DNA from 2 places in the Erwinia tracheiphila genome. Region 2 is predicted to be linked to the other one. Evidence: predicted binding sites of a transcription regulator. Region 2 holds the regulator's gene; the other holds the start of a gene.
The links. The regulator LexA, encoded in region 2, represses DNA repair genes until DNA is damaged. The targets are predictions, from matches to a motif close to TNCTGTATGTACATACAGNA.

Region 1 (14,954 bases), 1.8 Mb from region 2:
CTTTTACGTTAAGGGTGGTCGATTGTTGAGTACCATGACGTTTCAGCCCGCGAGGCGATATGCACAGCGAAAATTTTGTTGCTACACCTGAACTTCTGCCGTTGCAGCACCATATAAAAAATGCTTTATCTGAGCGCTTAAAGAGCCGTGTGCCAGGTGCTAACAGCTGGTGGGTACGATAAATCGTGGGAGGGGGCAGTGATATGATGAGGGTAAGCGGATGTGGTTTTGCCGTTTAAGCGCGCTGTCGATGTGCCTTTTATTGCTGCTGGCATCGCTTTTTTTGAATGTTGTTTTTTTGTTCAGGTCACTTCTTGTCGAAAGGCTGCTGTTACTCTACTTTTCCAGCATAGTAGATTGCCAAAAAATAAGCATGCAAGATAATTTTTCACAATGAGTTGGATGCCGGGCAGGGATGCAGGATTTGTGCAGGCACAACGTCACTCGAGTACCTGTCTGTTTACCCGCGAAACTGAACGGGCAATCGTTAGCAGGCGATATCCAGGATAGTCAGGTAATTTCAGAGTTACTCCCACCCCAGGCAGAATAACGGAAGCTATCTGGCTCAATATATTATCAGACTGTTTTAGAAGATAATATTTCTTAAACGTAGCCTGCCTGCGAGAGCAGGATGATATTCAACCGTTCGGAAGAGGTAACCGGTACTCTTGCTGATTAAGGCAATAATACGCTGCTTTGTTGCTATCTTCGTTTCTGGCAGCGGTTCATATTTCAGCAGGTAATCACGGACATCGGCCCGAAGTGAAACAGAAAGCCCAAAGAGTATGTTTCAGGATAAAGCCAAACTATGCTTGAAAATCGGTTACCTGTCCCAATTTGATTTGTATCGCTAAAAAATGCCAGCGGAGGTGACTGGCATTTTACACAAGGATTGTTCAGAATGAGAAAAGGTCAGGCGCAGGTTTCCATCACGGATTCCACAGAGGACGATAAGGCTGGCATGATTGCCTTTCGCACCCTGGTGCACATTGAACTGGACTTGCTGCCCGGCCTTTAGCGCCCTGTATCCATCCATCTTGAATAGTTGAATAGTACGCGAAAATATTATCGCCACCTCCAACCGGACAGATGAAACCAAAACCTTTGGCGTTGTTGAACCATTTAACTGTACCTGTCTCCATACAACGGCTGGATCCCTCGCGATGACGTTCAATTGAGTGAGGTGAATGAGGTAGATGCGTCAGGGCTGGTTAAAATATACACAGACCAAGCCAGTATTGTAGAGAAACAGGACAATGCGTCAAGCAATTGGGACTTCAGGGCCGGGATTAAATCATCAAAATTTGAAGCAGTTAATGCTATTGAAAGTTTTGTGATGAGAGTCGCATGCAAGTAATCTGCGGAAGCAATCCTTCAACGTCGCCGGGTATACGTGGCGTGCTAAACTGGTTGCTGAATGAAATAAATCTGGCGTAATCAAGCAACGTTTTACAGTGGATAGTTATGGGAAAAACTGGCGATTGGCTTAATTTTGAACAGATTGCAGACAACAAGATTCACGAAGAGCTGAAGCCGCCTTCGATGTATAAAGTTATTTTGAACAATGACGATTATACGCCTATGGAATTTGTTATTGACGTATTGCAAAAGTTCTTTTCTTATGATGTTGAACGTGCAACGAAACTGATGCTTGCGGTCCATTACCAGGGAAAGGCGATTTGCGGGGTTTTTACTATGGAAGTGGCAGAAACCAAAGTCGCTCATGTAAATAAGTACGCCAGGGAGAACGAGCATCCGTTGCTGTGTACGCTGGAAAAAGCCTGATTAAGGCGATCTATTGGGGGAGGTGCCTATGCTCAATCAAGAACTGGAACTCAGTTTAAACATGACTTTCGCCAGAGCGCGCGAGCACCGTCATGAGTTTATGACCGTCGAGCATCTATTGCTGGCTCTGCTCAGTAACTCGTCAGCCAGAGAGACGCTGGAAGCCTGTAACGTTGATATCGTGGCTCTCCGGCAGGAGCTTGAAGCCTTCATTGAACAAACTACCCCGGTTTTACCGGTCAGTGCTGAAGAACGAGACACGCAGCCAACGCTCAGTTTCCAACGTGTATTGCAACGCGCGGTCTTTCATGTGCAATCCTCCGGACGCAGCGAAGTTGCGGGTGCCAACGTGCTGGTCGCTATTTTTAGTGAACAGGAATCTCAGGCAGCCTATTTACTGCGTAAATATGAAATCAGCCGACTCGACGCGGTGAATTTTATCTCACATGGCACGCGTAAAGATGAACCGGGCGCATCGGCGTCATCTGACAATCCGGTAAACGAAGAGCAGGCTGGCGGGGAGGAACGTATGGAGAACTTCACCACCAACCTTAATCAGCTTGCCCGCGTAGGGGAAATTGACCCGCTCATTGGGCGCGATAAAGAACTCGAACGCGCTGTTCAGGTATTGTGTCGCCGTCGTAAGAATAATCCGCTATTGGTAGGGGAGTCTGGCGTCGGTAAAACTGCTATTGCAGAAGGTTTGGCGTGGCGGATTGTGCAGGGCGACGTGCCTGAAGTGATGAAGGACGCAACTATCTACTCACTGGATATCGGCTCATTACTCGCCGGGACTAAATATCGTGGTGATTTTGAGAAGCGCTTTAAAGCACTACTGAAACAGCTTGAACAGGATAACAGCAGTATTCTGTTTATTGATGAAATTCATACGATTATCGGTGCTGGTGCCGCTTCAGGTGGTCAGGTTGATGCGGCTAATCTGATCAAGCCTTTACTGTCTGGTGGAAAAATTCGCGTGATGGGTTCCACCACCTATCAGGAATTCAGCAATATTTTTGAAAAAGATCGTGCGCTTGCACGTCGCTTTCAGAAAATCGATATTACTGAGCCCTCAATGGATGAAACGGTACAAATTATTAACGGCCTTAAGCCAAAATATGAAACCCATCACGAAGTCCGTTATACGGCTAAAGCCGTACGAGCCGCTGTGGAACTGTCGGTGAAATATATTAATGACCGTCATTTGCCTGATAAAGCAATTGATGTCATCGATGAGGCGGGCGCCCGTGCTCGTCTGATACCAGTAAGTAAGCGTAAGAAAACGGTTAATGTCTCTGACATTGAATCTGTTGTTGCCCGTATCGCCCGTATCCCTGAGAAAAGCGTTTCCGCCACTGATCGGGACACGCTGAGAACGCTTGGCGACCGTCTTAAAATGCTGGTATTTGGTCAGGACAATGCCATTGAAACCTTGACTGAAGCGATTAAGATGAGCCGTGCAGGTTTAGGGCAGGATCGTAAGCCGGTGGGTTCTTTTCTGTTTGCTGGCCCTACTGGCGTCGGTAAAACGGAGGTTACCGTACAGCTGGCTAAGGCGCTGGGTATTGAACTACTGCGTTTTGATATGTCTGAATATATGGAACGACATACCGTCAGTCGACTCATTGGTGCTCCTCCTGGCTACGTTGGTTTCGATCAGGGAGGGCTATTGACCGATGCCGTTATTAAGCACCCTCACGCGGTGGTCTTGCTTGACGAGATCGAAAAAGCGCACCCGGATGTTTTCAACCTCCTGCTGCAGGTTATGGATAATGGTATGTTGACCGATAACAACGGCCGTAAAGCTGATTTTCGCAATGTGGTGGTGGTGATGACGACCAACGCGGGAGTGCGTGAAACAGAGCGTAAGTCAATTGGGTTAATTCAGCAGGACAACAGCACCGATGCAATGGAAGAGATCAAAAAGATCTTTACCCCAGAGTTCCGCAATCGCCTCGACAATATAATCTGGTTCAAACACCTTGATCTTGAGGTTATCCACCAGGTTGTTGATAAGTTCATTGTTGAATTGCAGGCGCAGCTTGATGCAAAGGGGGTGTCGCTGGAGGTCAGCGATGAAGCCCGCGACTGGCTGGCAGAGAAAGGTTATGACAAAGCCATGGGCGCTCGTCCAATGGCGCGGACCGTCCAGGAAAACCTTAAGAAACCGCTTGCGAATGAGCTGCTGTTTGGCTCTTTAGTTGACGGTGGTTCAGTGTCGGTCGCACTGGATAAGGCGAAAAATGAACTGACTTACCACTTCCTTAGTGCTGAAAAGCGTAAAACTGAAGGTACAGTTCATTAATTTTAATGAATGTTTATAAATTGAAAGGCTGCACATCGTGCGGCCTTTTTACTGTATTACGCCAACCAGCAGCAGAAAAGCGATTTAGCGACTACGGAAGACAATGCGGCCTTTGCTCAGGTCGTACGGGGTCAGCTCGACGGTAACTTTGTCGCCCGTCAGGATGCGGATGTAGTTTTTGCGCATTTTACCGGAGATATGAGCAGTAACCACATGTCCGTTTTCTAACTCAACGCGAAACATGGTGTTAGGCAACGTGTCCAATACGGTACCCTGCATTTCAATATTGTCTTCTTTGGCCATCGAATCCTCTGGGGGTTACAACCTTCATTTTTAACCGGCAAGATAATGCCGAATTTCAGGTATTATGTAAAGAATTGTTGGTGATTTCACCAGCATTAGCGCCTCTGCCAACAGGCAGAGAGGCAACGAATAAACTGTAAAATAATGACGTCAGCGTGGAGAATTGCGGGCTAAGAGTGGGTTTGCATTCGCTTCTGAGCGTAATGAAAACCTGATGACGAGATGCGTTAATATTCCCAGCCAGACCCGGTTCGCGATCCACAGGAAGCGAAGGGCGGACGACATTGCAAACGGGCGCAGTATATCACTGTTATCCACTTTTGCGTGGAAAACATCGTGTATTCATATCAAAAAAGCGTCTGTTGCTGCCAGCAGCTTTCGGCCAAAGGATGATGCGCCATTTCCTCCACAAGCCTCAGATAATGAGATCTGCTTATCTCCTCCGCACCCAGCGAGGCGGTATGTGGGTTCAGTACCTGACAATCGATCAATTTTCCGCCCTGTTGTGCGAAATATTGGCTGAAGACGTGCAGTGCAGTTTTTGAAGCATTTTCCCGGTAGCTGAACATTGACTCACCGCAGAAAATTAGCCCCAGAGCCATGCCGTACATGCCGCCAACCATCTCATCTCCCAGCCAGACTTCGATGGACTGTGCATGTCCGGCCTCTGATAGTTTCAACCATGCTCGTTTAACTTCGTGAGTGATCCAGGTACCTTCCTGGCGGTCACTGGCACAGCCTTCAAGCACACCATAAAAGTTTTGGTTCATTGTAACGCGATAGGGTGAATGCCGATGAAAACGCTTCATGCTTCTGCTGAGATGAAATTTATCTGGGTAAAGTACAGCGCGCGGATCCGGTGACCACCACAGGATAGGATCGCGCGCTGAAAACCACGGGAAAATCCCACGATAATAAGCACTTAGTAAACGGGGAGGGCTGAGATCGCCCCCTATTGCCAGCAGGCCGTTAGGTTCGCGCAGAGCCATTTCTGGCGGAGGAAAGCTGAGTGAATCTCTGGAAAGTTGGATCAGACGCATGAAAATAATCTCTTCCGCACCGAGGCCTCTGACTATAACGTAAATTGTTGATGAGAATACCAGTAGCATCCGCGCTTTGCGATTAAATCATGATGTTTGCCCTGTTCAACCAGGCATCCCTCTTCCATAACGCAAATCCGGTCAAAATGCGCCAGCCCACGTAATCGATGTGTAACCATGATCAACGTCTTATTTTTTGCCACCTCATGCAGCAGGGTGAGAATCTGCCGCTCGGTTTCAGCATCAAGGCCTTCAGTGGGTTCATCCAGCAACAGCAAAGAACCGCCGTGCAGCAGAGCGCGAGCGAGTCCCAAACGACGAAGTTCGCCACCTGAAAGCTGGCGACCTCCTTCACCAAGCCAGTTGTTCAATCCCTGACCGTCGAGAAGTAATCCATCCAGTCCAACCTGATATAACACATCGGTTAATTGTTCATCGCTGCTTTCTGATGCGGCCAGGCAAAGGTTTTGCCTCAGGGTTCCACTAAAAAGATAAACGCGCTGCGTCACCACACTGGTCATGCTACGTAACGAGGCTTCGTCCCATTTTTTAAGTGGCTGGCCATGAATAACAATGTCTCCGCTATCGACATCCCAGGCGCGCGTGAGCAGCTGCAATAGCGTGGATTTGCCACAGCCCGTTCGCCCCAGCAGAGCAATATGTTCACCGGCGCTCACGTCCAGTGAAACGTCATTCAGCACACTTCGGCCATTTGGGTAAGAAAAATTGACATTGTGTATACTCAACGCTGGCGTAGTCACCCCGCCTTGCTGGCGGGTGGGAAAAATAACGGCGGGCGGCTGATTGATTATCTGTGTTAATCGTTCTGCTGAAGCAATAACCTGCCCGAGGTGCAGGAAAGCGCCGCCGACGGGTGCAATTGCTTCAAAAGCGGCAAGTGCGCAAAAAACGAAAAGGGCAATTAGCGCCCCAGGGTGTGTCTCATTCCCGATACCACCAGCGCTTAACCAAAAAACCAGCACAACGCTGGTGCCAGTAATCAACAACAATAAAGCCTGTGAAAGACCTGTCAGACTGCTTTGTGTGCGCTGTACATTCTGCCATTTTGCTTCGGTCATCCGCAGATCATTTCTGAAGCGTTGAGCTGCGCCATACAATTTCAGTTCCGTCTGACTTTGCAGCCAGTCGGTAAGCTGTGCGCGGTACTGCGCCCGAAGGGCTGTTAACGTCTGACCTGCTGAAAGGCCCGGGCGATAAAAAAGCAGGGGAAGCAACAGTAAAGTTAACGTCAGTATGCCCCCCAGCAACAGTGCTAATTGCCAGTCCAGAAAACTTAACCCCGCTGTTATCGCAAGGATTACTATAAGTGCGCAAACGAAGGGGGAAAGGATGCGCAGGTAAAGATGATCCAGGGTGTCGACATCCGCAACCAACCTGTTCAGCAGATCGGTACGGCGAAAGTCTGTCAGCTTCGCCGGAGAGAGGGGAAAAAGTTTGCTGAAGGAAAACACCCGCAAATGTTCAAGTACTCTGAACGTAGCATCATGGCTTACTAACCGCTCAAAATAACGAGCAGCGGTGCGAACGATCGCTGCGCCACGAACGCCTGCTGCGGGTAACATGTAGTTGAAGCTGAACAACCCTGCCATGCCAGCAAGTGAAGAAGCCGCCAGAAACCAACCTGACAGGGTGAGCAGCCCAATACTGGCCAGCAACGTAATCATCGCCAGCACTACGCCCAAAGTCAGACGCCAAAAGTGACGGCGATACAGCGCAAGAAAAGGGCGTAAAATCTTCATAAATTATCCCCTGTCGCGTGAAATGAGTTGAGCAAACAGGCCACCCTCTTGTGAAAGTTGCTCGACGTTGCCTTGTTGAACCAGCCTGCCTTCGTGCATAAGCCAGATTTCATCCCACAGATGCAGTAAGTGTAAATGGTGAGTTACCAGTAAGGTGGTATGTTGGTAAGACGCTGCAATTAATGCTTTATTAACATGATATTCACTTCGGCTGTCGAGGCTGGCTGTCGGTTCATCCAGCAAAAGCATTTTACAGGATTTATACAATGCTCTGGCTACTGCGACACGCTGTGTCTGGCCAACAGAAAGTTTATCGGCCTGTTCACCGATTTCACTTGCGAGGCCGTCAGGTAAATGTGGGATGAACTCTGTCACGGCCGCTGTATCACAAATCTGCTGCAGTCTCGCCAGGTCTCTGCTGCCATCAGGCGCAATATTTTCAGCCAGCGTATTGGCTGGCAGGTGAGGATTCTGCCCGACCCATGCCAGGTGCTGGTGCCAGTATTTCTGTCGGACATCACGCAGCTCCACACCGTTTACGCGAAGCGAACCTTGATAAGGAAGATTGCCTAGTAGCACATTCAGTAATGATGTTTTGCCGGCACCGCTCTGACCAATCAGCACAACTCTTTTGCCAGCACTCAGGGTAAAATTGAGAGGGCCTGCCAGTAATGTATTGTGTGGTGAAAGTATCCTGAGTCCTTCAGCCACCACGTTGAATTCATGGCTGAAGTCCGGTTCCTGTTCGCCGCGTTCAGCTGGTATTTCTGCCGTTTCCGTCAGAAACGCTTCCAGCGCATCGGCTCCACCTATTGCCTGCGCTTTGGCATGATAAAATGTACCCAGCTCTCTCAAAGGGAGAAAAAACTCAGGTGCAAGAATCAGAGCCAAAAATCCTGCAAAAAGTGTCACCCCATGTCCATAGTGGCCAAAGTTGAGTTCACCCAGATACGAAAAACCAAAATAAACCGCGACCACGGCGATGGAAAGTGAAGCGAAAAATTCCAGCACGGCGGATGAGAGAAAAGCGAGGCGCAAAACGGCCATTGTATGCTGGCGAAAATTCGTTGAGGCCATGCGAATATCCTGCGTCTCCTTTTCTGCGCGATAAAAGAGTCTGAGCGTATCAAGCCCGCGTAACCTGTCAAGAAAGTGACCGCTAAGTCTTGCCAGCGCTTTAAAATTGCGCCGGTTGGCATCCGCAGCGCCCATTCCTGCCAGCGCCATAAATAACGGAATCAACGGCGCAGTGACAAACAGAATGACGGCTGCCACCCAGTTGATCGGCAACAAAATCAGCAAAATTAAGCAGGGAATAAGTGTTGCCAGCAGCATCTGAGGCAAATAGCGTGCAAAGTAATCCTGCATATCTTCAATTTGTTCGAGCAGCAAAGTGGCCCAGGTTCCCGCTGGTTTTCCCTGTATCCACGCGGGGCCGAGCACTTCCAGTCGGTTTAGCACGTTTTCACGGAGGTTTCTGCGAATAACGTTGCCATATTCAAATCCTGCTTTTTCTCGTAACCAAACCAGAAGAGCGCGCAGAAAAAAGCAGCCGATCAGCATAATAAACTGCGAAAAAAGGTTCTCGCGGGGCAGGTTATCGACAATCAGCGACTGAAACATGTCAGCCATCAGCCATGCCTGCGCCAGTATAAACAGCGCACTAAAAATGCCGAGAAGCTGCGAAAGCCGCAGCCAGCCTTTACCGTGGACGCTTTGGCATTTTAGCCAGCGCAATAGTTGTTGCTGCCGTGATTTATTCATATCTTTTGGGAAGCCCGCGAGTGAGCCGTCGGCGCGGCCCGTGATGAATCGGGAAAATTATGGTAAATAGTACCGTGCAGCAATTAAAAAGGCGACCAGTTATGGTCGCCCGCAGGAAAGTTAGCTCAACTTATTAACAAGTTACTGGGGCTTTTTAACTAACCCATCCAGATAGCGTTCTGCATCCAGTGCGGCCATACACCCCGTGCCGGCAGAAGTAATTGCCTGACGATAAATATGATCCATGACATCGCCCGCAGCGAATACGCCTGGAATATTGGTTTGTGTCGCATTACCCTGGAGGCCAGACTGAACTTTTATATATCCATTTTCCAGCTCAAGCTGATCTTTGAATATGGCGGTATTCGGGCTGTGACCAATTGCAACAAACAGGCCCGCAATATTAAGTTCTTTCGTCTCAGTATTATCCAGCGCTGAACGCAAACGAAGAGAGCTGACACCCATCTGGTCACCGATGACTTCGTCCAGCGTCTGATTGGTATGCAGCACAATGTTGCCATTGCGAACTTTTTCCATCAGGCGGTCAATAAGGATTTTCTCGGCCCTGAAGCTATCCCTGCGATGAATAAGGTGCACTTCAGCAGCAATGTTTGCCAGATAAAGCGCTTCTTCAACCGCAGTATTTCCTCCACCAATAACGGCAACTTTTTGGTTACGATAGAAAAAACCGTCACAGGTGGCACAGGCAGAAACCCCGCGGCCTTTGAATTCTTCCTCTGAAGGCAGTCCCAGATAGCGCGCTGATGCACCTGTTGCGATAATCAGCGCATCTGCGGTGTATTCCCCGTTGTCACCTGTCAATCTGAACGGACGATTTTGCAGATCAACGCTGTGGATATGGTCGAAAATGATTTCCGTGTTGAACTTTTCTGCATGTTCCTGCATGCGTTCCATAAGCCGCGGTCCTGTGAGATCGTGCGGATCGCCGGGCCAGTTTTCCACTTCAGTGGTGGTGGTCAGCTGACCTCCTTGTTCCATACCGGTAATCAATACCGGATTCAGATTGGCGCGAGCCGCATATACGGCGGCGGTATAGCCTGCCGGACCAGAACCCAGAATAAGTAATTTACTGTGTTTAACGGTGCTCATGAGACCCTCAACTGTTTTTATTTTCAGGATTGTTTGCGATTGTAGGGAATTTACCGGAGCAAAAAAAGCGTTCAGCGATTTTGTTCACAATGGTTATAACAGGCTAAATCGATTTAAGCTGATCCACTTTGGATAATAATGCGCAAAAACAGAGCAAATGATGATGCCAGATGGTGCAATAAGGCCAAAATATCTATTAAAAAATGGCCAGTTAGCAACACATACGGCATGTTGTACTGATTTAGGTTGTTTTACTTTGACAATCGGCTGGGCTTTTGCGAAAACATTATAGGAAGCAATGGGTGTTTCGGCTGGCGAATTAGTATAACTCGCTGATTTTGCGCTTTCGGTCAGATATACCCGGTCTGTCATTGGTAATGAAGCATGGTGTGGACAGACAACATGCTTCATGCGAATGGGCGGTAAATCTCGCAGCAGGCTCCAGACTTCACTTAGAACATCCCTGCGATAATTTAAATTGAGCAGGGGATGGCAGGTAAAGGGAAGGTTTTAAGAGAGACAATAATAATGGTAGACAATAAAAAACGGCCTGGTAAAGATCTCGACAGAATTGATCGTAATATTCTGAATGAATTACAAAAGGATGGGCGCATCTCGAATGTTGAACTATCCAAACGGGTAGGGTTATCTCCGACACCCTGCCTTGAGCGCGTTCGTCGCCTTGAACGTCAGGGGTTTATTCTTGGGTATACTGCTCAACTGAATCCACACTACCTTGATGCATCGCTGCTGGTATTTGTTGAGATTACTCTTAATCGTGGGGCCCCGGATGTGTTTGAGCAATTTAATGCTGCGGTGCAAAAACTTGAAGAAACTCAAGAGTGTCATCTTGTTTCAGGTGATTTCGACTATTTATTGAAAACGCGCGTTCCTGACATGTCGGCGTACCGTAAATTGCTCGGTGAAACCCTGCTACGCTTGCCGGGCGTTAACGACACGCGTACTTACGTGGTCATGGAAGAAGTGAAGCAAAGCAACCGACTGGTGATTAAAACGCGGTAACACACATCGGGTGCAAATCCTGACAGATTTCGGTACACTCCTGTGAATTCATACAGGTTCAGCGTCGGGTAAGCCCGGCGCTGCTGCTTTCATTGTTTACAAGCACCTGGAGATGCGCTTGAGCCAGGAATATACAGAAGATAAAGATGTTTCGTTACAACCGATGAGCAGCGGACGACGTCTGCTGGAAGCCTTGTTAATTATCGTTGCTCTTCTCGCCGTTTATTTAATGGTTGCTCTGGTGAGCTTCAACCCTTCCGATCCCAGTTGGTCACAGACTGCCTGGCATGAACCCATTCATAACCTGGGTGGTGGTGTGGGGGCCTGGCTTGCGGATACGCTGTTTTTCATCTTTGGCGTGATGGCTTATGTTATCCCGCCAGTAATATTGGGGTTTTACTGGATAGTTTTTCGTCAGTGCAACATGCAGGAGTATATCGACTACTTTGCTGTAGCATTGCGGCTTATAGGTGTACTTGCTCTTGTCGTGACAACCTGTGGACTGGCGGCCCTGAATGCAGATGATATCGGGTATTTCGCTTCTGGTGGTGTGATAGGAAGCTTGCTAAGTAATGCTATGTCACCCTGGTTTAGTGGTCCAGGAGGAACGCTGACATTACTGTTTATATGGGCTGCGGGCTTGACCCTTTACACGGGGTGGTCATGGCTGATAATTGCCGAAAAAATCGGCAGTGTGGTAATGGTCATCCTGACATTTGCCAGTAATCGTTCACGCAAAGATGATCGGTGGCAAGAAGAAGAGTACCAGAATGATGAGTACGAAGAAGAGTGGTACAAGAGGTCAGCATCTTCTGAGTCCCTGCCGCATCCATCTGATGAAAGTGATGATGTGCTCCTGTCTGCCCCGAAAAAAGCACGTCACGAAATTATTCAGCATAATAATGAAGATGACGCTCCATTTTTAGCTATGCCGCCCGCTTCAGTGAGGGCTGGCGAAGATTCAAAAATAGTACCGCAGCCTGTATCGCTTTCTGCAAGGCCAACACCACCAGTGATGGCAGCATCTGCTGATGCTCAAGGCCAAACCACAATTCCGCAACCTCTCCAAACGGCGTCTATACCAGACAAGAACGCACTGGCTGAATGGTCTGAGTTTACCGTGCCTGAAGAGGTACCAGCCATATCTTTGCCTCAGGTTGGCCAGGATGATGCTCCGAGCATGGGTAACTGGCGTGATGTATCTTTATCATGTGATTTTTCTTCGCAGGACGTTTCGCAGCCCGAAGATGTAAAACCAGCAGAAATACCTGCCGCCATGCCCTTTATGCCTGGATTGACAGCAGCCAGTGGGTCTGTAAATACGCAGGTGAAGCAGGGTGCTGGCCCTGAACTACCGCGCCCAAATCCGGTCAGGCTGCCGACTCGACGGGAGCTTGCTTCGTGGGGGATTAAATTACCTTCGCAGCGAATGGCTGAAGAGAAAGCTAAAGAAGATGCACTGCGTCAGCAAAGGGATCTGTCTCAGCCATCTGCCGAAACTGATGAAGGTGCGGAAGAAAGTGAACAGGCTCAGTTGCGCGAGGCTTTCCTTGCAGAGCAGCAGGATCGTTATGGTGAAAAATTTGCTGATGATGCTGATGAAGAGCGCGAGCAGGCAGAACTGGCGCGCCAGTTTTCAGCGCAACAGGAACAGCGTTATCAATATACGCAAGAACCGGAAGAAGGTCCGACTTTCCAACTCAATACGGCAGGCACTTTCGATTTCTCGCCGATGAATGACCTGGTCGATGACGGGCAAGGTGAACCATTGTTTACGCCCTCGGAGATTGTTGAGAGTCAGGATACCGTATGGCAACAGCCTGCCATACCGCCCCAACAGATATCATCCGTTGAGCAACAGCAAACTGTCATCACTGCTCAACCTGAAGCATCTGCACAGTCCGTTGCTGACAGCCTGTTCCATCCGTTTTTGGTACGCCATGAGCAACCATTGGAAAGGCCAACCACACCGTTACCCACTCTTGACCTACTGAGTGCTCCTCCGGCAGAAGCCGAGCCGGTGGATATGTTTGCTCTTGAGCAAACTGCTCGTCTGGTTGAGGCGCGTCTGGCTGATTATCGGGTGAAAGCGGAAGTGGTAGGCATCTCTCCTGGTCCGGTCATTACTCGTTTCGAACTTGACCTGGCACCAGGTGTTAAGGCCGCGCGTATTTCTAATTTGTCTCGCGACCTTGCGCGCTCCCTTTCTGCGGTTGCGGTACGTGTTGTTGAGGTCATTCCGGGCAAACCTTATGTTGGGCTGGAGTTGCCTAACAAACACCGTCAAACGGTCTATATGCGGGAAGTTCTGGAGTGCGATAAGTTCCGGGATAACCCTTCACCCCTTTCCGTTGTGCTGGGTAAGGATATTGCAGGGCAGCCTGTGGTCGCCGATCTGGCAAAAATGCCACATCTGCTGGTCGCAGGTACGACAGGCTCAGGTAAGTCAGTCGGCGTCAATGCAATGATTATCAGCATGTTGTACAAAGCCACGCCGGAAGATGTGCGATTTATCATGATCGATCCGAAAATGCTCGAGCTATCGGTTTATGAGGGGATCCCCCATCTACTCACGGAAGTAGTGACCGACATGAAAGACGCTGCAAATGCTCTGCGCTGGAGCGTTGGCGAAATGGAGCGGCGTTACAAATTAATGTCAGCGCTCGGCGTGCGTAATCTTGCTGGCTACAATGAAAAAATTGCTCAGGCGGCGGCAATGGGACGCCCTATTCCCGATCGATTCTGGAAGCCTGGCGACAGCATGGATAGCATACCTCCAGTATTGGAAAAGTTGCCTTTCATTGTGGTGCTGGTGGATGAGTTTGCCGATTTGATGATGGCGGTCGGGAAAAAGGTTGAAGAGCTGATTGCCCGACTGGCACAAAAAGCGCGCGCTGCCGGCATCCACTTGGTCCTGGCTACCCAGCGTCCTTCCGTTGATGTGATTACGGGACTTATTAAAGCAAATATTCCAACGCGCATAGCCTTTACCGTGTCGAGCAAAATTGATTCCCGCACCATCCTCGATCAGGGGGGAGCTGAATCATTGCTTGGCATGGGCGATATGCTATACATGCCCCCTAACTCTTCAATGCCAGTGCGTGTTCATGGCGCCTTTGTGCGTGACCAGGAAGTTCATGCCGTGGTACAGGACTGGAAAGCGCGCGGACTTCCTCAGTATATCGACAGCATCACGGCTGGTGAGGAAAGCGAAGGGGGGGCAGCTGGTATGGATGGTGATGAAGAACTTGATCCTCTGTTTGATCAGGCCGTGGGTTTTGTGGTTGAAAAACGCCGGGCATCAATATCCGGTGTGCAGCGCCAGTTCCGAATTGGTTACAATCGTGCTGCGCGCATTATTGAACAGATGGAAGCGCAAGGCATTGTCTCATCACCTGGTCATAATGGTAATCGTGAAGTGCTTTCACCACCACCTCATGAAATGTAATAATACTTCACCAAACTATTAACATTCAGGCGGGCCGGATTAACCGCGGCTCGTTGAGTCCCAGAACTGAAACGCCATATCAGACAGTGGTGGTTGATGGCATTCGGAACAGTCGTCTGTTGCTATTGTTCCAGCCTGAGTACAGTTATCCACATGAGCTTCCCTACGTTCAGGGATATAAAAGTTTTCAATAAGGATGCCGTGATGAAAAAAATAGTGCTTTCCTGCTGCCTGCTGGCGGCGTTCACTTCTGTAAGCGTATTAGCGGATGCCTCTTCCGATCTGCAACAGCGTCTTAATAAAGTGAACAGTTTTCATGCCAGTTTTACCCAGAAAGTAACTGATGGCAGTGGCCAGTCAGTTCAGGAGGGACAAGGTGAGCTATGGGTTAAGCGCCCGGACCTTTTTAACTGGCA
Region 2 (14,954 bases):
AATAAAGTGGTTTATCTGGTTAGTGCTGTTTTATTTATCTGTTACGGACCTGAGAAAATAAGACTAGGATGCACTTTTTTTGCCCCGAAACTGGCCCGCGGCTTTAAAAACATTGTCAGGAAGATATCGCGCGATAAATAACATTAGCGGCATTAAAAAGAAAACGTATAATACTGAATTAACTGGCACCACCCATTAATTTCATTAACACACCACCAATAATGCAAATTACTGTGTTTTTCATTGGTAAATGCCCAAATCAGGGCAATTTTGCAGCGACATAATGGCTTCTGGCTGAGAATTCGGCGTTTTACATTGAGCGTGATAACATAACAAACCGATCTGGCTCTGGAGTAAATGATGACAGTAAACACCGCTGAAAAAATTCTTTTGCAGGCCGAAGCACTCTGCCAACAACGCAGCGTCAGGCTGACACCTCAGCGGCTGGAAGTGCTTCGTCTGATGTGTCAACACCAGGGCGCCATCAGCGCGTATGGCCTGCTCGATTTACTTCGCGTCAGAGAGCCACAGGCAAAACCGCCTACCGTTTATCGTGCGCTGGACTTTTTACTGGAACAGGGTTTTGTACATCGTGTTGAGTCCACAAACAGCTACGTGGTGTGTCATCATTTCGAGCAGCATTCCCATGTTTCCGCCATGCTTATTTGTGATCGCTGCGGAGCAGTATCAGAGCAGCACGCCGATGGAGTGGAAAAAATATTAAAAGCTTTGGCTCTGCCTTCAGGGTTTATTCTGACTAACAGCGTTATTGAGGCACATGGCTTGTGCAAACTGTGTGTCGAAGTGGAAGCCTGTAAACATCAGGATGCATGTGAACATGATCATGCACTGTCCCCCCGGAAACGCGGGCGTTGACTACGGGTGTTTTAAGGAATTATTGATACTCAAGGCCGTTATGTAGGGAGGAAAAGCAACCAGCGTACAGACACATCCCTGTGCCACCAACTTTGAAAATCATACCTCAACGGTGATTATTTTCAGAAGTGGTGATTGTTATGGCTTTCCCAGTCACTGAGTTCTTTCTCTGCCTGATCCTTAGCGTAGCCGTAACGTTCCTGTATTTTACCCACCAACTGATCGCGCTTACCTTCCTACTACGGTCATATAGTCGTCAGTGAGCCTGCCCTCTTTCACTTCACCTTTAATCTGTTTCCAGTTGCCGCTGGCTTCATCTTTATTCATTTGCGTTATTCCTTCAACCAGACGTTAACAGACTTGGTGATATCGTTTCAGAAAATCTACGATTGCAAAATTATGCGCTATGAAATACTGAAATTACAGTTAAATACAGTATAAATTTTGCAAATCACACGAATCAGGATTGAAATTGCTACCGTTATTGATTGGATAAGAAAAAAATTAACAAAATCAGGACATAAGAGGCGAAAAGGTTGAGTAACAGAATATGTCAACTGGCAAACCAGTTATTGTTGCGCCAGTGATTTCACCAGATTGCCCCGAGGGTGACACCACGCATTATCAGAAAAACAGTAACTTCCAGCCACAAACCGTGATTGTCCAGGATCGGCACGGTAAAGAGTGTTAAACCATAGCTACAGACTGAAATCAGCATACCGTTACGCATCTCTCTGGCACGCCTGGCGCGAATAAACATGCCGTCCGGCAGATAACATATACCCCACAGACTGGCAGGATCGATTGCCAGAACCCACCGCCACGCCGCCAAGATAGCTGGCATTATTAAGATGATCGGTTACAACGGTATCAACCAGACCAAGGAGTGGCACACTGATATTGGACAGGATCATTGGCAATGCCAGCCGCCAAAGATGCCTGTCAGAATGACTGAAGAATCGCATCATCACCCACTGGCTGACGGAGTTACAATTCAGCCCTCAGCACAATGGGGCGCGATGGCCAGCAAAAACAAAAAGTCTTTTTGTGAACAGATGCTTACAGCCAGTTACCGTTACGAATCACACCGACTGCCAGTCCCTCGATAGAAAGGATTTGTTTGTTAAGATCGACGACGATCGGCTGAAAGTCGCTGTTTTCAGGCAGAAGCTGTACGACATTCCCCTGTTTCTTCAAACGCTTCACGGTGACCTCATCATCAATGCGCGCGACCACAACCTGCCCATTATGCACATCCTGCGTTTTATGCACGGCAAGCAGGTCACCGTCCATAATGCCAATGTCTTTCATCGACATGCCACTAACGCGCAGCAGGAAATCTGCGCCAGGCTTGAACAAGTCAGGATCAACCTGATAGTGCCCTTCGATGTGTTGTTCCGCCAGCAAAGGCTCACCTGCCGCAACGCGACCAATCAGAGGCAAGCCTTCATTTTCTTCCATCATCAGACGGATACCCCGCGAGGCACCAGAGACAATTTCAATGACGCCTTTGCGCGCCAGCGCTTTAAGATGCTCTTCAGCCGCATTAGGGGAACGGAAACCAAGCTGGGTTGCGATTTCTGCACGCGTTGGCGGCATCCCAGTCTGATTAATGTGTTCACGTATCAGGTCATAAATCTGCTGCTGCCTTGCTGTTAATGCTTTCATCCCGCCCCCTGGTTGTTTATACAGTCAACTGTGAGTATATACAGGTATTTGCACATTGAAAACTAAAGTTAGGCAAAAGACAGCCATCGATAAAGTTATGCGAGCGCTAGAGAACATGCGCGAACAGCAACGTACCCCAGACAAAGATGGCCAGCAAGATAGCCAGTAAAACAGCCGCCGACCCCATATCTTTGGCTCTGCCGGACAGCAGATGGTAGTTACTACCGGTACGATCGACTACGGCCTCAATGGCGCTGTTGATCATCTCGACAATCATAATCAGCCCAACAGAGCCAATCATTAACACCCGGCTTATTGCATCAATGTCCAGCCAGCAGGCAATGATAATAGCTACGATCGCCACCACGGCTTCCTGACGGAAAGCCGCTTCATTCTGCCAGGCAGCACGGATACCTTTCCACGAGTACCCAACCGCTTTAATAATGCGAGTCAGTCCGCTAACACTGTTTGTCATGTTTGAAAAAACCTTTATATCGTAATAACGTCAGCAAACAGGGCGAGCACATTTCGCGTCACCACAGATCTCAATGGCGCTTTCTGATATGCTTGCAGCGTTTTGCTAACAAGAGGTTTCATATTGTCTATGTCAGGCTGGCGTAGTTTTTATTATAATACACTGAATTTACCGGTAAAAGTTTTGGTAAGAAGTAAGGCCATTCCTAAAGATCCCATTACTGAACTGGGACTGGATACCTCACGCCCTATTATGTATGTGCTGCCATACGATTCAAAGGCCGATCTTCTGGCGCTACGCGAGCAGTGCCGCAAGCAGGAACTTCCCGACCCGCTGGAACCCTTGGAAATAGACGGAACTGTGTTACCCCGGCATGTGTTTATTCATGATGGCCCCCGCCTGTTTCCATATTTTGTCCCTAACCTGGAATCGGTGAGGCTGTTTCACGATTATCTGGATTTGCATCGCAGCAATCCTCATCTTGATGTGCAGATGGTCCCGGTTTCGGTCATGTTTGGCCGGGCACCGGGCCGTGAGATTCAGGGTGAAGAGCAACCCCATCTGCGTATGCTTAACGGTATTCAGAAATTCTGTGCCGTACTGTGGCTGGGGCGTGACAGCTTCGTGCGTTTTTCGCCGATGGTTTCCATGCGCCGTATGGCAACCGAACACGGCACGGATAAGACTATCGCGCAAAAGCTGGCAAGAGTGGCACGAATCCATTTTGCCCGCCAGCGTCTGGCCGCCATTGGCCCTCGTTTGCCTGTCCGCCAGGATTTGTTCAATAAGCTACTGCAATCAAAAGCGATCGTAAAAGCGATTGAAGATGAAGCACGCGGTAAAAAAATCTCTCTTGACAAAGCCCAGCAGAATGCAGTGGAACTGATGGAAGAGATTGCGGCTGACTTCTCTTATGAAGCCATCCGCCTGACCGATCGCGTGATGGGTTGGTTGTGGAGCAAGCTCTATCAGGGAATTAACGTGAACGGCGGTGAGCGCGTGCGTCAGCTGGCGCAGGACGGTCATGAGATTGTCTACGTGCCTTGTCATCGCAGTCATATGGATTACCTGCTGCTTTCCTACGTGCTCTATCATCAAGGCCTGGTGCCGCCACACATTGCCGCTGGCATTAACCTGAACTTTTGGCCTGCCGGGCAGATTTTCCGCCGCCTCGGCGCATTCTTTATCCGCAGGACCTTCAAAGGCAACAAGCTTTATTCCACTGTCTTCCGTGAATATCTGGGTGAGCTGTTTACCCGTGGTTATTCCATTGAATACTTTGTGGAAGGTGGCCGCTCACGTACGGGCCGTTTGCTTGATCCTAAAACCGGCACGCTGTCGATGACCATCCAGGCGATGCTGCGCGGCGGTAATCGCCCGATCACCCTCGTGCCAATCTATATCGGGTATGAGCATGTCATGGAAGTGAGCACCTATGCTAAAGAGCTGCGTGGTGCCACCAAGGAAAAAGAAGGCTTTATGCAGATGGTGCGCGGGCTGAGAAAGCTACGCAATCTGGGTCAGGGCTATGTCAACTTTGGTGAACCCCTGCCGCTGGTCAGCTATCTTAACAGGCAGGTGCCTGAATGGCGTGAGGCCATTGATCCCCTTGAAGCACAGCGTCCGGCATGGCTGGCACCCGCGGTAAACGATATTGCTCAACGCATGATGGTGCGAATCAATAACGCCGGTGCGGCCAATGCCATGAATTTGTGTGTAACCGCCCTGCTGGCTTCCCGCCAGCGCTCGCTGACTCGTGAGCAGATGATCGACCAGCTGGACTGCTATACCCAACTGCTGCGCAATGTCCCCTATTCGCCAGACGCAACCGTGCCGGACCTGACGCCAGAAAAGCTGCTGGACCATGCATTAGGGATGAACAAGTTCGAAATCGAACAGGATAACATTGGCGAAATTATCGGGCTGCCACGCGAGCAGGCGGTGCTAATGACCTACTACCGCAATAACATTCATCATATGCTGGTGATGCCTTCTGTTATCGCGGTGATCCTGACGCAACATCGTGAAGTCACGCGTGCCGAACTGCTTCGCCAGGTCAGCGTTATTTATCCCATGCTGAAAAGCGAGTTGTTTTTGCGCTGGGAAAAAGACGAGCTGCCCGGCTTGCTGGATGCGCTGATCGGCGAGATGGCTCATCAGGGTCTGCTGAACGCAGATGAACAGGCGCTTCGCCTTTCCGCATTGCGTTTTCACACCCTACAATTGCTCGCCGCAGGCGTGCGTGAAACGCTACAACGCTACGCCATCACCTTCTCCATTCTGAGTGCCAATCCGTCAATTAATCGGGGCACGCTGGAAAAAGAGAGCCGTACAATGGCACAGCGTTTGTCAGTGCTGCATGGTATCAACGCTCCAGAATTTTTCGACAAGGCGGTGTTCTCAACGCTGGTACTGACGCTGCGCGACGAAGGTTATATCAGTGATACCGGCGACGCGCTGGTTGAAGAAACGCACAAGGTTTATCAGATGCTGGCTGATTTAATCACTCACGAAGTGAGAATGACCATTGAAAGTGCGGTTGCCCAGTAACGCAGGATAAACACCGTGTCAGCATGGCCTGAGCATGCTTGCCACAACTGCTAACGGCGTCCTTAACAGACGCCGTTTCTTCTTTTCTGAGCCTGAAACCAACGGTTATTTTTGCTGACCAAACCCTGTCTGTCGCGCATAAGGACAGCAGGGCGTAAGCAGCTGACGGCACCTTACAGCCATGCGGCAAAAGGAGCGGTACTCAGCGCTATTCCAACAAATAACACCAGCCCGACGTAATTGTTATTTAAAAAGGCATGAAAACAGGCGTCACGATCACGGTGAATAATCAATCTTTGCTGATAGATAAACAGTGCCCCTACCAGCATGACAGACCAGTAAAACGCTCCCCCGAGCTGCATTATCCAGCCCGTGAGCAGCATTAAAACCAGCGTGGCGAATTGCAGCAGGCCAACGATGAGCTTATCAAAACGCCCAAACAGGATGGCTGTCGACTTAACGCCAATGCGCAAGTCATCGTCGCGATCCACCATGGCGTATAGTGTGTCATATGCTACCGTCCAGCAAATATTGGCAAAGAACAGCAGCCAGCATACCAGCGGGACAGATTCACTGATCGCCGCCCATGCCATTGGAATTGCCCAGCCAAAAGCAGCCCCCAGCACAACCTGCGGCAAATGCGTATAACGCTTCATAAAGGGATAGACCCAAGCCAGCGCAAGTCCACCGAACGAAAGCCAGATGGCCATCGCATTCATTGTCAGCACCAGGCAAAATGAAATCAGCACTAGCCCGACAAACAGGGTTCGCGCCTCTGTGGACGTTACCGCGCCGCTGGGCAGAGGCCGTGATTGCGTGCGTTTCACATGCCCGTCAATTTTACGGTCAGCAAAATCATTCACTACACAACCCGCTGCCCGCATAAAAAACACGCCCAGCATGAACACCAGCAATATATTCAGCGGGGGGATTTGCATGCCGGCCAGCCACAATGCCCACATTGTTGGCCACAGCAGCAGCAGCGAACCTATAGGTTTATCAATACGCATCAGGCGGCTGTAAGCCTGAAATCTACTGGTTGGCAGACTTTTTTCCACGTTACAGGCTCCCTTCTGCTCGCATCGGCCAGTAAAGCGGTGCGGGCGGTAAAAACAGTTCAGTCAGTAATAAGGGTTTATCAGAGAGGCGCAGACGCGAGCGGCGCCCCCACAAGCCCCCAACCTGACCCGGCTCAATAAAATCACGCGTCAGGGTTGAAGCGGCAAAAAGATAATGCCCTAAAGGCCGAGTTCCTAAATGTTGTAACATTTGCTCCGGGCCGTTTAGCGTGGACTCCGGCACAACAGTACGCCCCGCCAGCCAGGGTACGCCGTCGCCACACAGCAATATTTCACGTAGCCAGTATCGCGACGCATGCGGTAATAAGGCCGCTTCGGCTTCAGCCTGTTCTGCCGTAATAAATTCTTCGCAGATAACATTGACCGTCACCTGTTCACAATGCTGTTCAAATCGGCGGGTCATGGAATCCTCTTCCATCAGCCAGTCAAGCAATGTGTCGGTCAACAGAGGTGAAGATGCGGGTAGCCATTCGAGGGTGCGTAGTGTCAAAAGCGCGGGAGCGGTCATTGGCTTCTCCTGGCAAAATACAGGGTGCCACAGTGTAACGCAGAGCGAACGGCAGAACACTTGGCGTTAAACAGAATTTCAAAGTGCCACGAAAACATTTGGCATCGGCAGACACAACGTGCGTAACAACCCGGTAGAAGCCTATTCACGTTTCAGTCGGTTGCTGTTTGCCAGCCAGAGCGTAATGACGAGGATCAGAATGGCGATCGAATAAGCGAGGGTATCAAACGGGTTTTTATGATCGACGATGATCAGCCGAATAATCGCGGTGATGCCAATGTAAACAAAGTAGCGCAGCGGAAAGTGATAGCCTGACTGAAAATACTTCACAATCAGTGCAATAAATTCAAAGTAGAGAAAATAGATAACGATCCCTTCTATCAATAAATAAGAAGAGATCTGTTCACCCGTGTTAAGTAACACGCTGTAAAGATGAATAGTTTCCTTGCAGAGAAATATAGACAGAATACAGGCGAGAGTAATAAGGCCGGTATTCAGTACCATCTGTAAAATCCAGGCAATACGCGCAGCGGTGATCATACAAAATCCTCAGAGGGCGATGTTAACAGTCTTAGTTATTCCAGTCCGTACAATATGCACCAGCGTGATGGAGTTCACAAGTTTCTGCAGGATGCCCACGTGAGATTTTCCGGGCAAACAAAGGGGCGAAAATTCGCCCCGAATGATAACGTCTTAACGGAAATGGTTGTCCCGGTCGCTGGTAATATCATACAACTGGTATTTACGGCCCAGCATCTGGCCACCATCACGCGTTAGCGGCGTCCAGTTGACCTGAGCGTGTTCGCGGGTTAGCGTGGTGGTGAACAGATCCATTGGGATTGAAATGTAGAAACCTTTGGTAAAATCGCCTTCGCCATATTCCTGCGCGGAAACATTGGTTTTGGTTGCATAAGCACCGACGATAATCCCGCTGTTGAACTGACGTGATACGTCAATTGTCACGCCCTTGTCCTGGGCAAGATACTGTCCAACGCTGGCTTTAATCAGCACCTGATGCTCAAAGAACGAGGGCCGCCAGTAGGCGGTCAGATTGCCGACTTTGGTGTTATAGTCGGTAAACTGCATCATATTATCCCAGTCACGCCGTTTGACGTAGTTAGCATCAAGGCCAAACGCCCAGTTAGAAGCCAGCGGACGATACAATACTTCACCCCCTACACCACCGTACATGGTTTCCAAATAACCGCCGTAGACCTGTCCATAGAAACCATTACCGAGGTAATGCATATAGTTGGCCTGTAGATTATTGAGGTAGACGTTGTTCTCAACATAATCGCGGATGTGAGTACGGACACGCGGCAGCGTAGAATCTGTCGGCGTTCCGTTGTAGTTGAACTTGTCGTAGTTGTTGGCCAGGTTAGCAAATACGCTGCCATCCAGCAGCAAATGATTGGTCAGCCAGTAACTGGCATTGCCCATCACGCCGAGCTGGTAGAGATAAAAACTTTCGGGTCCTCCCACCGACTGATTGAGCACCGGAGAAAGGCTGTAGTCCAAATCGTCAGGATCGATATGGTAACCCTGCTCGGCATGATCGGGAACAATCGGCTCTACGCGCTGTTGATCGAGCGTTTTCTCTTTGCCTAACGGATAACCTTCCAGCTGCTGGCGAAGGCTGTCGACGTGGGTGACGGTCGTCACCTGTGGCATCCGGTTACGCGTTTCAGTAACTTTGAGCGTCTCGATATTGCGCGGAAGATGATTCATCAGAATAACATTTGCACGATCAATACCTTCCTGGGTATTGCGGTATTTCGATTGCTGACCAGTTGCATAAAGCGTGTTGCCTTTCACCTGGATATCAGGCGCATTCAGTCCGGCATTATATTTCAGGTCAGTCAGTTGCTCTGCCACCACCGTCGGTTCCAGGAACTCGTCCTGCGGCTGTGGTTTATAGACAGGTTTCGCCAGATCGGCCGAGGCTGAACGCAAGTCGTCAAAGTTTGAACGTAGGGTGAAACCGGCCATAAAGGTGTTGCCACGTTCGTAGCTGACATTCACGTCGGCCCAGTCCGTGATGCGATAAATCGCGCCAACGTTGACTTTACTTTTCTGCTCCAGACGTCCGGCAAAATCGCCCTGGTAATTATTACCTTCGTATTCCACTTTCAGGCGCAGCGGCTGCCACGATGTCTGATATTCAACGCCACCAAACAGCGCGGCCGGGCCTTTAAACATATTTTTTCCGTTAACTGAACCCGCCGTTCCACTGCTACCTGAACGTTCACAATAGCTGCTGTCAGCCCGGCAAAAGGGATTAGTTACCGTGCCGCTGTTGCCCAGATAGCCAAAGCCTAAACCAAGCGTAAAATCAAATGGTCCCCATGCTTTGGTCGCCACAAAATATTCGCTGTCAAACAGCCCCGTTCCGCCGAGGTCACGCGCGCCAAGCGACACTTCTGGCAGCCAGTAACCTTCCTGCCACAAACGGACTTTCAGATCGAAAGCTTTATCTTTATAAGTCTGCCTGCCACTGAAGCTTTCTACCAAACTATAGCGACGGGTCTTCACATCGGTATAGCGGATAGTGGCTTCAAGCCAGGGGAAAAGCTGCACGGATGAGGAATAAAAACGGTACTGATCGTTGTGGCGATAGTTCAGGCTGAATTCGCCGTCCTTCGCCATTCTTGCCGTTGGCACCTGCAATAACCCGGCACCACCAAAGTCAGATTGTGAAGCACCGATGGGGTCGGCAAAGGTGTCAGCATGCGCCTGACATGCACAAGCGACGGAAATCGCCAGCAGGCTGAAGAGATAATTTTTTTTCATCAGTCAGGAATCCTGTGCGTCAGAACAGAGACAATCTGCTGGTTAAGATCTGCAAACTGGTCGGGCAGCGACCAGGAGGAAAAACCAAGGTAAATAATGCTGCCTGGCTCTGGCTCAGTGTGGCGATAGTTCCAGTAAGCAACCGGAACCTTCGTTACATCGCCGGATGGTGCAATGACGGTGGCAATACTGCGCTCTGCACCGCTGAAACGTTCGTGCTCATTTAAATAGTCGACGACCGTCCGACCAGGTAACCATGCTGTTTTGCCACTGTTGGCAATCAGGCCCGCCATAGTCAAGGTCTGCGGTTTTTGCAGAGTGTAAACGCGGTATTCCCCTTCAAGGCGACGATTATCAGCGGTACGAACGCGCACCCAGTCAGGATCAAGCGTGGCAAACTGGCGCCCGGTAACGTTTATTGCAGCAACCTGCTGCCGGACGTTATCCACGATAGCGGCTTTATCGGCCTCATCCTCCGCACGTAATTCGCTGCTCCATGCTTGCAGCCGTGCCAGCAGTTGTTGCTGTTGCTGCACAGCGGCAGTCGTGGCCTGCTTTTCTGCAATCACGGTTCCCGGCCACCAGGTCTTCCCCATCAGCGCAGGGCTTGCCACCAATTGGGCAAATTTTTGTGCATGACTGACCACAGCAGTTTGTGACTGTCCTGGGTAATAAACGGTGACCTGGCTCTCGGCAAACACCTGCATTGAGGTAAAAAGTGCCATTCCTGCAAGACAAGAGATTATTTTTTTCATGATTTTGCGGGCTTCAGGATAATGGTTTCAACGGAGAAATCAGCGCCACCCAGCTGCTGCTGCGACTGGCGAACCTGTCCTGTGCTGGTATCAAACCAGAATATGTTGGTCCACGATTTGCCGGTTGCGGGCAGAGAGACCTGCTCCAGCCAGACACGACAGGGGATTTTTTTGCCTGCCAGATCGAGCACCCGATCCTCGGTTCGTGTGAAGTGCGATATCGCAGTGGCCGCCCGAAATTGACCCGATTCGGTCCAGCTTTGCAGGCTGGTCCAGGTCGCCCCTTCCTTCAAATTGAGCGGATCGGACAAGGGGTCATGGCCGATATTGGTGACGTCCGAGAGATTGTCGCGAAGCCCAAGCGTTTTGACCACGCGACCGTGCTGGGTAACGATGACCGACCTGTCCCGGGTAATCCATTTTTGCTGCCCATTTTCATCAAAGCCCAGCACCACGAAAATGCGCTGTCCGGCATTCAGGCGCAGGTACATGCTGGCATAGGGAAGGTTATCAACCTGTTGACTGGTTACTTCAACGTCATCTGGCCCAAGCAGAGCGAGCTTGACCGTATCGGTAAGTCCTTTCTGCGTCTGAGTGCAGGCCTGCAAAAACAGGCATAAAAGCAGCAGTGGTATATAGCGCACTGGAATGGACCCCTGAGCAAAGTCTGACAATGTAAAAGAATAACCACACGATCGTGTGGTTATGATTAATCTATTTAACTTAACGTGTTGTACTGGTGGTGGTGGTCGTCGTGGTACCGGTATTCGAACCGTTCCCGCCGCTACTTGCTGCCAGCACGACGCCAACCAGCGCGCCTGCTGCGCCAACACCCACAGCGGTTGAGGTTCCGGCAGAGAGCGTCCCAGCCGTTGCGCCTGCTGCGCTACCGACCTCTTCAGGCGCGGCAAAGGCAGCAGAAGCGCCCGCCAAGTATACGATACCTGCAACAGCACATAAGACTTTTTTCATAATTTCCCCTTCATAATTTCCCCTTCATAAATTAATGGATAAACAACCTGAAGGGTTTCAGGCGAGTCCATTATAAAGCATTAAGTTGACAGAATTAATGGAAGGGAATGAACAGTCCGGTCCCATTAATTCTGTCAAAAAATAAAGTCATTTTAGTGCTTTTACGCGTATTTATAATGATTCATTCAATGTCTTAGCATGTATTACTGAAATGATGCATTAATGCAGTGACAGTGACTAATAATGTCATTCAGGTTCAGAACGGAATATTATTGATTAATGCACGTAAAAAATTAGCATAAAAACATTTTATATCAAAACGTTACATTTATTCGGCAGCATAATAAGCTCGCATTAAGTAAAAGTACGTTTCAGAATTATCCTGTATTAAATATCGCAATATCAATATTTTTTGGGATTTTTCTCATAACATATCAGAACGCCTATCCTAGCAGCCACGTATAATGATTTTCTTTTTTTACCCGGACAGAAAAAAGGGCCTTTGTATTAAAATCAGGCCCTGTAAAAATGAATTAAGTCGCGCTCAAAAGAATATTAATCTCGCCAGTTTTTATAACGGTTGATTAGCCCGTTGGTTGAACTATCGTGGCTGCTAACCGCTTCATGACCAGAAAGCTCGGGCAGAATGCGATTAGCAAGCTGTTTACCCAGCTCAACGCCCCACTGGTCAAAGGTGAAGATATTAAGGATCGCCCCTTGGGTAAAAATTTTGTGTTCGTACAACGCAATCAATGCGCCAAGGCTAAAGGGCGTGATCTCGCGCAGAAGGATTGAGTTGGTTGGGCGATTCCCTTCAAAAACCTTAAATGGCACGATATGCGCGACGGACTGCGCATCTTTCCCCGCGTCTGTAAATTCCTGTGCCACCACATCACGCGATTTACCAAACGCCAGCGCTTCCGTTTGAGCAAAGAAGTTTGACAGCAGTTTGTCGTGATGGTCGCCAAGTTGATTGTGGGTGACGGCAGGTGCAATAAAATCACAGGGAATCAGCTTGGTTCCCTGATGAATAAGCTGATAAAACGCATGTTGGCCGTTTGTTCCAGGTTCTCCCCAGATAATCGGGCCAGTTTGATACGTCACCGGCTGCCCGTTACGATCGACATATTTACCGTTAGACTCCATATTTCCCTGTTGAAAATATGCAGCAAAGCGGTGCATGTACTGATCGTAAGGCAGGATAGCTTCGGTTTCGGCATCAAAGAAATTGTTGTACCAAATACCGATTAGCGCCAGCGTAACCGGCAGATTCTGCTCCACTGGCGTGACAGCGAAGTGCTGATCCATGGCATGCGCACCACTCAGCAATTTTTCAAAATTGTCGAATCCAATCGACAGGATGATGGACAGGCCAATGGCAGACCACAGTGAATAACGGCCCCCCACCCAGTCCCAGAACTCAAACATGTTAGCCGTATCGATACCGAACTCACCGACCGCTTTGCCGTTGGTAGAGAGCGCCGCAAAGTGTTTGGCCACATGCTGCTCATCACCCGCCGCTTTCAGGAACCAGTCACGGGCGCTGTGCGCGTTGGTCATGGTTTCCTGAGTGGTAAAAGTTTTGGATGCCACCAGGAACAGTGTTGTTTCCGGGCTGAGGTCCTTAACCGTTTCCGCAATGTGCGTACCGTCAACGTTAGAAACAAAATGCATGTTCAGATGGTTTTTATAGGGACGCAGCGCTTCCGTCACCATAAATGGTCCCAAATCGGAACCGCCGATACCGATATTAACCACGTCGGTGATCGTCTTACCGGTATAGCCTTTCCACTCACCGCTGATAATGCGCTCAGAGAACGATTTCATCTTCTCCAGTACCGCATTCACCTCTGGCATCACATCCTTGCCGTCAACGATGATCGGCGTATTACTGCGGTTGCGCAGGGCAACATGCAGCACGGCACGATCTTCAGTACGGTTAATTTTTTCGCCGGAAAACATCGACTCGATCGCACCCTGCAGATCGGTTTCTTTCGCCAGATCCTGTAATTTGCTGAGGGTTTCACGCGTGATGCGGTTTTTGGAAAAATCCACCAGCATCAGATCGTCAAAGGTGGCAGAAAAAGCTGAGAATCGCTCGCTGTCCCGGGCAAACAGCTCGGCTATCTGCACGTCTTTCATCTCACCAAAATGCTGCTCCAGCGCCTGCCAGGCAGCGGTTTGTGTCGGATTAATACTTTTCATATCAACACACTCTTTTTCAATTGAGAACCGTAAATCAGACCGGACCTTATGTTACCCGTTGCGAACATTCAGCTCCCCTTTTCCTGCAACAGGTTACAACCATTGTCAGCGTGGAATACCCACGCTGTTTGTCCGGGGTGTTTTATCATTCCGTCTGTAGGGTAATGAGCCGCTTAACGTTTCAGTATGAACACAGTTACCGTCGAAAGGAAAAACTTTATGCCAATGCGGTTTCGGCTTTTTTCCTGGTGCCGAATGATATCCGGGAAGGGGATGGAGGGCATTTTAGCCAGGGCCTACAACAATGGCGCATCACGGGATAAGATCCCCCTTTTTTCTCAAGCGGATAACTCAGTCCTATTTTTCTGACTAATGCTGAATCGTTGAAGCGGTAAAGACAGGCCGGCGCGCTACGCAACGTTTTCTACCTTACGCTAATTGAGCACGCGCGTGGCAATAAAACAGATGTTATCCTCCGTCTGTCATTGACAGTCAGAGCATAAAGGGCTATTCCTAATCGACTTGTTGCGCGTCTTGGATGCGCAAGCCAGAAGAGGCGCGTCGCCCAGGCAGTGTGTTGGAGGAACCGAATCCGCAGAAAGCACATGATGGGGTGCGACGCCGAGGTACAAACCACGCGGGTGGCGAGTATCGACTACAGGGGCTGAATCCCTTGGGTTGTCACCAGGATCGTTCGGCAGTCGAACAATCCATACCTGATTGATAAGCGTTGCGGCTACACGCTGCCGCTATGGTTTATCGGGTTAACAAGGTGGGGCGCTTCTGGGTTACCCGTAGTAAGATTCTTTTCTACGTCTACCCCGTTTCTGCTCTTTCCTTGTGACAAGGCTGAAGTCATCTAACCTGACACGAGGTATGTCAAGACATGTCCCAATCTTCATTAATCGTGGCGAAATTTGGCGGTACCAGCGTTGCCGATTTTGCCGCGATGAATCGCAGTGCTGATGTCGTACTGCGCGATCCCAATGTCCGTCTGGTGGTGCTTTCTGCCTCCGCAGGCGTGACCAATTTGCTGGTTTCCCTGTCTGATAGCAAGGAACACGAACAGCGTGTCC

Region 1: the regulator LexA is predicted to act here: its motif matches at 11,129-11,148, upstream of LU633_RS15725 (DNA translocase FtsK 4TM domain-containing protein).

The regions. Positions count from the first base shown of each region.
Region 1 is NZ_CP089932.1:2,984,596-2,999,549, reverse strand. Features, by position in the region: partial or broken gene cspD (cold shock domain-containing protein CspD) at 947-1,142, opposite strand; gene clpS (ATP-dependent Clp protease adapter ClpS) at 1,465-1,785, shown strand; gene clpA (ATP-dependent Clp protease ATP-binding subunit ClpA) at 1,814-4,090, shown strand; gene infA (translation initiation factor IF-1) at 4,175-4,393, opposite strand; gene aat (leucyl/phenylalanyl-tRNA--protein transferase) at 4,741-5,433, opposite strand; gene cydC (heme ABC transporter ATP-binding protein/permease CydC) at 5,466-7,193, opposite strand; gene cydD (heme ABC transporter permease/ATP-binding protein CydD) at 7,197-8,957, opposite strand; gene trxB (thioredoxin-disulfide reductase) at 9,099-10,067, opposite strand; gene LU633_RS15735 (hypothetical protein) at 10,161-10,478, opposite strand; gene lrp (leucine-responsive transcriptional regulator Lrp) at 10,596-11,090, shown strand; gene LU633_RS15725 (DNA translocase FtsK 4TM domain-containing protein) at 11,209-14,538, shown strand; gene lolA (outer membrane lipoprotein chaperone LolA) at 14,743-14,954, shown strand, end outside.
Region 2 is NZ_CP089932.1:4,737,144-4,752,097, forward strand. Features, by position in the region: gene zur (zinc uptake transcriptional repressor Zur) at 361-876, shown strand; partial or broken gene LU633_RS24530 (CsbD family protein) at 999-1,203, opposite strand; gene LU633_RS26385 (hypothetical protein) at 1,427-1,567, shown strand; partial or broken gene LU633_RS26390 (MATE family efflux transporter DinF) at 1,686-1,841, opposite strand; gene lexA (transcriptional repressor LexA) at 1,936-2,544, opposite strand; gene LU633_RS24550 (diacylglycerol kinase) at 2,651-3,019, opposite strand; gene plsB (glycerol-3-phosphate 1-O-acyltransferase PlsB) at 3,149-5,569, shown strand; gene ubiA (4-hydroxybenzoate octaprenyltransferase) at 5,743-6,627, opposite strand; gene ubiC (chorismate lyase) at 6,629-7,156, opposite strand; gene psiE (phosphate-starvation-inducible protein PsiE) at 7,298-7,696, opposite strand; gene LU633_RS24575 (YjbH domain-containing protein) at 7,850-9,946, opposite strand; gene LU633_RS24580 (capsule biosynthesis GfcC D2 domain-containing protein) at 9,946-10,701, opposite strand; gene LU633_RS24585 (YjbF family lipoprotein) at 10,698-11,345, opposite strand; gene yjbE (exopolysaccharide production protein YjbE) at 11,425-11,673, opposite strand; gene pgi (glucose-6-phosphate isomerase) at 12,229-13,878, opposite strand; lysine riboswitch at 14,422-14,669, shown strand; gene lysC (lysine-sensitive aspartokinase 3) at 14,765-14,954, shown strand, end outside.